2 linked regions of the Luteolibacter sp. Y139 genome follow. The protein of the gene in region 1 interacts with the protein of each later gene in a pairwise test. Links are inferred from orthologs where the notes say so. Each region holds a gene or a part of one and is shown on either strand. Other genes may lie near its edges.

Evidence for each region.
Region 2: the proteins of dprA (region 1) and recA interact in binary tests that used the Bacillus subtilis proteins (3 or more experiments, as listed by UniProt). The link is inferred for Luteolibacter sp. Y139 from one-to-one orthologs.

The regions. Positions count from the first base shown.
Region 1 is NZ_JBBUKT010000008.1:200,052-203,336, reverse strand. Bases 18-2,987 are described here. They hold dprA (DNA-processing protein DprA), read left to right. Parts: upstream 18-937; coding sequence 938-2,038; downstream 2,039-2,987. Other genes in these bases: WKV53_RS19510 (hypothetical protein), read left to right, coding at 2,640-2,987; WKV53_RS19515 (hypothetical protein), read left to right, coding at 2,101-2,514; WKV53_RS19525 (DUF2851 family protein), read left to right, coding at 18-915. Also shown: more of WKV53_RS19525, read left to right, coding at 1-17; more of WKV53_RS19510, read left to right, coding at 2,988-3,119; WKV53_RS19505 (hypothetical protein), read left to right, coding at 3,192-3,285. UniProt on the Bacillus subtilis protein: Protein that helps load RecA onto ssDNA during transformation. Binds cooperatively to circular ssDNA, is able to bridge different segments of DNA. Favors the loading of RecA onto SsbA- or SsbB-coated ssDNA and formation of RecA-DNA filaments.
Region 2 is NZ_JBBUKT010000012.1:45,957-49,036, reverse strand. Bases 85-2,849 are described here. They hold recA (recombinase RecA), read left to right. Parts: upstream 85-832; coding sequence 833-1,867; downstream 1,868-2,849. Other genes in these bases: WKV53_RS23710 (hypothetical protein), read right to left, coding at 2,064-2,849; WKV53_RS23720 (DUF2339 domain-containing protein), read right to left, coding at 85-647. Also shown: more of WKV53_RS23720, read right to left, coding at 1-84; more of WKV53_RS23710, read right to left, coding at 2,850-3,080. UniProt on the Bacillus subtilis protein: Multifunctional protein involved in homologous recombination, DNA repair and competence.

The sequences.
Region 1 (3,285 bases):
GCGATCGCAAAGCCGGGACGCTGCGTGCATCCGCTGGCGGCGATGCCACCGGTGGCCGTGGCCCATTTATTGCGCGAGGCAGCGGAGCATCGGGCGGCGCGGAAGGCGGCCCGTTTCGCAAGGATCGCCGATGCCCATGGTCGCGATGCCGCACTCTATCAGGCGGTGGCGGAAACACTTGGCTATCGCGCGAATGCGCTCGCGATGAGGCTGCTTTCGCAGCGGATGCCGCTCTCGGCACTACGCGAAGATCCTGCGCACACCGAGGCGCTGCTGTTTGGTGCCGCCGGCTTTCTCTCGCCGGATCTCCATGAGAAGGCACCGGCGGACACCCGCGAGCACCTGCGCGGCTTATGGGAAACCTGGTGGAAGGCGCGCGGCCAGTGGGAGTCCACCCATGCGATCCCGTGGAAGGCGGGTGGCCAGCGGCCGGCGAATCATCCGCACCGGCGTGTGGCGGCGCTCGCTGCGGTGGTCCGCGAGTGGCCGAAATTCCGGAAGCTCGCCACGTCACGGCCGCTCGATGCGGATGCGCTGGTGAAGTTCCTGTCGAAGCTCGATGACCCGTTCTGGACGAAGCGCTACACGCTGGCGTCCGCGGCGACGGCACAGCCGCTGGCCTTGTTCGGAAAGGCGCAGGCGGTTGAATTGCTGGCGAATCACTTGTTCCCGCTCGCCTTGCATGAAGGCGAACCTTTCGACTGCTACTTGAAGCTCGCCGCCGGTGCGCGGAATGAGAAGGTCCGGCGTTGTGCGATCCGGCTATTCGGCAGCGAGGACGCCGCGGCGACGTGGCTGAAGAAGGCCGCGCACCATCAAGCGCTGCTGCAGATTTACCGCGACTTCTGCCTGGAAGACGCGAGCGATTGCGCCGATTGCCCGTTCCCGGAACAGCTCGGGCAGTGGCGATCCTAGTTTTGGTATCCTTGTCTCCCCCATGACCCACCTCGAAGCCCTCGTCGCCCTCAATCTGCTGCCGAAGATCGGACCGGTGCGGGTCCGCCGTCTGTTAGAACGATTTGATTCCGCCGAGGACGTGCTCAGCGCGACGAAGGACAAACTGATGCAGGTGGATGGCATCGGAGCGGAAACAGCGGGCATTCTCCTGAAATGGCAGGATCACGCCGATCCTTCGAAGGAGCTGCTAGAAGTGAAGCAGCGCGGGCTTTCGCTGGTCACCCCTGCGGATCCCACGTTTCCCCCGGCATTGCGACAGGCTTACGATGCGCCTCTTTTCCTCTACGTCTGGGGGAAGTTGGAAGAACGCGACCGCCATGCGATCGGCGTGGTCGGCACGCGGCGCATCACTCACTACGGCCGCGAGGCGACTAAGAAGCTCTCCTATCAACTCGCGCACGCCGGGTTCACGATCGTGTCCGGCCTGGCCCGTGGTGTTGATACGGTGGCGCATGAGGCGGCGCTCGCTGCGGGCGGCCGCACGGTGGCGGTGCTGGGCTCGGGATTGGCCAAGCTCTTCCCCGCCGAAAACCTCGGGCTTGCCGAGAAGATCGCCTCCGGCCATGGCGCGGTGGTAAGCGAGTTCCCGCTTCACACCGCGCCGGACAAGCAGACCTTCCCGCAGCGAAATCGCATCGTGGCCGCATGGTCGGAGGCGCTGCTGGTGACCGAGTGCCCGGCGTGGTCCGGCTCGCTGATCACCGCGAATCTCGCCAGCGACTACGGCCGGCCGGTCTATGCCGTGCCGGGGCCGATCAATGCGCCGACCTCCACCGGCTGCAACAAGCTGATCCGGGACGGCGCGACGCTGGTGATGGACGCCAGCGACATCGCCGACGACCTCGGCGAGCTGCCCTTCGCCCGGCAGTCATCCGTCAAGGAAGCCGACAGCCAAGCCGTGCCCGAGCTTCCGCCGGAGGAGGCGAAGGTTTTCTCGGCACTCGGCGAGGGAGAATCGGGCGTGGACCGCTTGATCGAACGGACCGGACTGCCCGCCCAAACGGTCTCGGCCACGCTCATGAAGCTGGAGATGCGGAGGTTGGTCCGGGCGCTGCCGGGGTTCCGTTACGTGAAGCGATGAATTCGACGCAGTCATCGCTCTTCAGGCGCTCGATCTTTGTTCTCTTCTTGGGATGGCCGGGAATGATCCTCTGGCTTTGCGGCTTTGTCACCTTCATCGGCAGCGTCGCTGCCACGTCGGTCGGCTTGGACATCTTTTGGCCTGACGGAGCAATCCACATTGGAGCATCGGCGGCGGTTTCCTGCGTTGGCTTCCTGATGTTCCACGCCGGCAGATTTCTCACCGGGGCGCACTACGAACTCCTTCCCACCAGACGACTTCCCGCACTCATCGGCTACCAATTCACGGCGTTTCTGCTCGGAGGAATCTTCATAGGTTGCCTGTCTGGCCTAGTAGTCGACCTGTTCAGCGGAACCTTTGATTTGCGACTGGCCGCCATGATCCTCGTCGCCGCCTCGGGTTGCATTGCCATTACCGTGTTTTACCGTTCCCACAGAAAAAAATGGGTCTCGGAAGAGAAGGAAGAACGCTTCTGAAACCACCCACCTGCCGGGCGATCCGGGTCCATTTCCGCAAATTTTTCCCTACGGGATCCTAGCCGGTCTCAGGAAGCCGTTGCCAAGTTGCCCCCGGCCCGCCTAGCGCCTTACCATCAGACGCCATGCCTCCGTTTGTCCGCGCCATCGCATTCCTCCTCATCGGGATTCCCGGCGGCCTCATGTGGATTGTCGGGATGGTCTCTTGCCTCTTCTCCTCTTGGGCGCTCGTGAAATGTCCGCCCGGCGAGCAGCTCCCGGCGCTCATTTTTTTGGCAGGATCAGTCGTCTGCTCTGCGATCGGCTTCGCCATGGTCGCCACCGTGGAGATGATCAATGGCGGCAAGCGGTATCGGATGCCACGTGCGAGGCTCCCCGGCTATCTCGGCCTCGAGCTACTCGAGGGGTTGCTGGCCGTCGCAGTCGTGGGCGGTGCCCTCGCCGCAATGTGCTCGCTTGCGGACAAAAAAGCGATGCTCTGCTTGGTTTGGACGTTATTTGAGGCAATCATGATTCTCTTGCTGGTGACAACCCACCGAACCCTCCGGTCAAAGGGGAGCATCTGGCGCGCGGAATCGACTTCCCCGATTGGCACCGGCAGCTAGGAAGGAGGGCCCGGGATGGACAGGATCGAAGAAATAGAAGCACCAGTCGCGATGCCGCGCGCGATTCGGGTCATGGCCACCATGCTGCTCGGCCTGCCCAGCGTGCTCATGTGGCTGGGAGGCCTCTTCGCCACGATGGCGAGCATGGTTTACCTAATCGCCATGC
Region 2 (3,080 bases), on another replicon or contig:
AAGAATGCCAGTCCGCCGGCCAGGAGCACGTCGCCAAAGCGCCGCATCGTTTCCTTCGCGCCGAGATACACGCCGCTCCCGGAAATGAGGAACGAACCCAAATACAACGCCGCCAGACGCACACCCGCCGGCAAGTCGCGGATCCAATTCTTGTAGGCGAAATTCCCCAGTAGCACGAGCCCGGTCACCAGCAGCGCAATGCCCAGCCGGACCAACCAAATCCGCCCGAAGCGCAGCTCGAAGGAGCCTTTCTCCGCGGGTGGAGGTAGCGGAAGAGGTGAAGGCAGCGGTGCCTGTGGTGCAATGGATTCCCACTCGCGCGGGGGCGGGGAGGAGGCAGGGGCCTTTGCGGTGACAGCGGCGGCTGCGGCCTTTGCGGCGGCCAGCGCCGGGGCAATGGACTCCCACTTGGCCGGTGGCTCGGGAACCTCTTCGGCAACCGTCGGTGGCAGCATGGGAGGAGCTTCTTCCGGAGCTTCCGGCTGAACAAACGCGGGCGCTGCCTGTGGCGTCAGCCGTTGTTCCAGCGCGTGAATGGACCGCCGGATCTCGATCATTTCGGCAGCTCGTCCCCGGGCAAGTGCATCCACCCGCTCGTTGAGCCGCTGAAGTTCACGCCTGTAGCTCTCGGTTTCTTTGTCTGTCACCGTCCGTTTTTACCTTCCGGGCGTCGCGTTCCATCCATTGAGAAATCGGAGGGAAACATCGCGAAAAACGAAGACGCGCCCTGAACGTCGGAAATGGGAAAGGCACTTTTTTGTTCGCCCGAACATCTTTTGTTGACGTCAGCCGCCTTCCCTGAGAGAAGTTCGCCCGAACACTTCCTGACACCATGGCCAAGACCCTAGAAGACGCATCAGACAAACTCGCAGACGCCCGCAAACGCAATTTGGATATGGCTATCTCCAGCATCCAGAAGGAGTTCGGCGAAGCCGCCATCATGCGGATGGGCGACGGACACCGCGTGGATGTGGACGTCATCCCGACCGGCAACCTGCTCATCGACCGCGCCCTCGGCGTCGGTGGTTTCCCCCGCGGCCGCATCATCGAGGTGTTCGGCCCGGAATCCTCCGGTAAGACGACTCTCACCCTCACCGCGATCGCCCAAGCCCAGAAAAAGGGTGGCCTGGCCGCCTTCATCGACGTCGAGCACGCCCTCGACCCTCAGTACGCCAAGATGCTCGGCGTGAATCTCGATGACCTGCTCGTTTCCCAACCCTCGTCCGGTGAAGAGGCCCTGCAAATCTGTGAGGCTCTGGTCCGCTCGAATGCCATCGACGTCATCGTCCTCGACTCCGTCGCTGCGCTGGTGACCAAGCAGGAACTCGATGGCGAAATCGGCGACTCCACCGTGGGTGCCCAAGCCCGTCTGATGAGCGCCGCGATGCGCAAGCTGACCAGCTTCATCTCCAAGGCTCGCACCGTCTGCATCTTCACCAACCAGATCCGCGAGAAGATCGGCGTGATGTTCGGCAACCCGGAAACCACTCCCGGCGGCCGCGCGCTGAAGTTCTTCGCTTCCGTCCGCGTCGACATCCGCCGCATCGGCCAGATCAAGGCGACTGACGGCACCGTCCAAGGCAGCCGCACCAAGATCAAGGTCGTGAAGAACAAGGTCGCACCACCCTTCGCGGAGTGCGAGTTCGACATCATGTACAACGAGGGCATCTCCTCGGTCGGATCGCTGCTCGACCTCGCGCTGGAAATGGACCTGATCCAGAAGCGCGGCTCGTGGTTCGCCTACAATGGCGCCCAACTGGCCCAAGGCCGCGACGCTGCCAAGGAAGCGCTCAAGGCGGACGAAGCACTCTACAACGAGCTCAGCGAGAAGGTTCGCGAAAAGCTCGATACGGCGAAGAAGAAGTAGTCCCTGCTGCTCTGACAAAATCTGCGAGCCCGGGTGGGTTCGCGTTCGATGAAGCGGTGGTCCTCACGGGCCGCCGCTTTTGTGTGACCGGTGGATGCCAGCCGGGCACTCCAGTAATTCCAGTATCTATACATCCGGGAATAGTGGAGTCGTGCCTCAGGTCGCTGGACAAAGCAGACCGCTCCGGCGTCGCTGCTCAGTAGTTCAAGCGCGCCTCTTGGGTGCCGCTGAGAATCTTTACGTCGCCGGCGGCCTTTCCGCTGCCAAGGAACTGGTAGCCCATGGTGCCCGTCGTATCCGCTTCGTAGTGCCGGGTGATCGTCTTGGTCGGCGTCCTGAGAACGAACAGCCACTGGTGGGAGCGCCCTGCCAATTTCACACGCTTCATTTCCAGCGACCAGGTGGTGCCGTTCTCGTTCAGCTTGCCAGAGTCGAAGATGATGAAGTTGGGAGAGTAGGCCTGGATTTTGATGCGCTTGGCGTTCGCATTCGCTCCGAAGGTGCCGAGAAACTGATAGGTGAGGCTCTCGCCGTTTTTGGCCAGCGGCAGATCGTCGAAACCTGGCACCAGGAGATCCGCATCCACGGAACCCGCGGGCGACGGAAGCTCGGCCGTCACGAGATTGCTGGCCACGACCGAGGACAGCGCCTTCTCACCGGCGAACGGGCGCGAGCCGTAGACGCCGTTTGCCAAAACCTTCCCGTCCACCGCCAGCTTATCTGTTTCGGAAGGCTGGCCACCGCCAAAGGCCGTGCCGAACCGGCCGTTGCCGGGAAAGACCGGCTGGCCGAGGATCACGCTCTGGAGCACGTCTGACTGACCCAGCCACTGCGGCTCATCGCCGCGTGGCGCATCACTGGCGATCCCACCGGACGGGGTGTTCGCCCAGAGACGCTTGAGGCCGACCTGGGTGAAGAATCCATCCGGGCCCAGTGCTTCGAAGAAGACGTGATTGCCATTGTATTCCGCGATCCGCGGATCCTTCACCGAATGAGTCTTCCCTTCGTGCTGGATCAGCAGCAGATCGCCGAGGATGTAGATCCGGCTCACCAGCGTGACTCCCAGCGGCACCTTGTTTCCAGGCATGACCTTCGAGTAAATCGTCTGCCAGCCGGCGCTTCCCGGGCTGCCGACCTCGACATTCACCGTATTCCGGTTCAGCCGGATATGGATCAAATCGGTCTCGATCACGCCGGTGGTCTTGATGCCCAG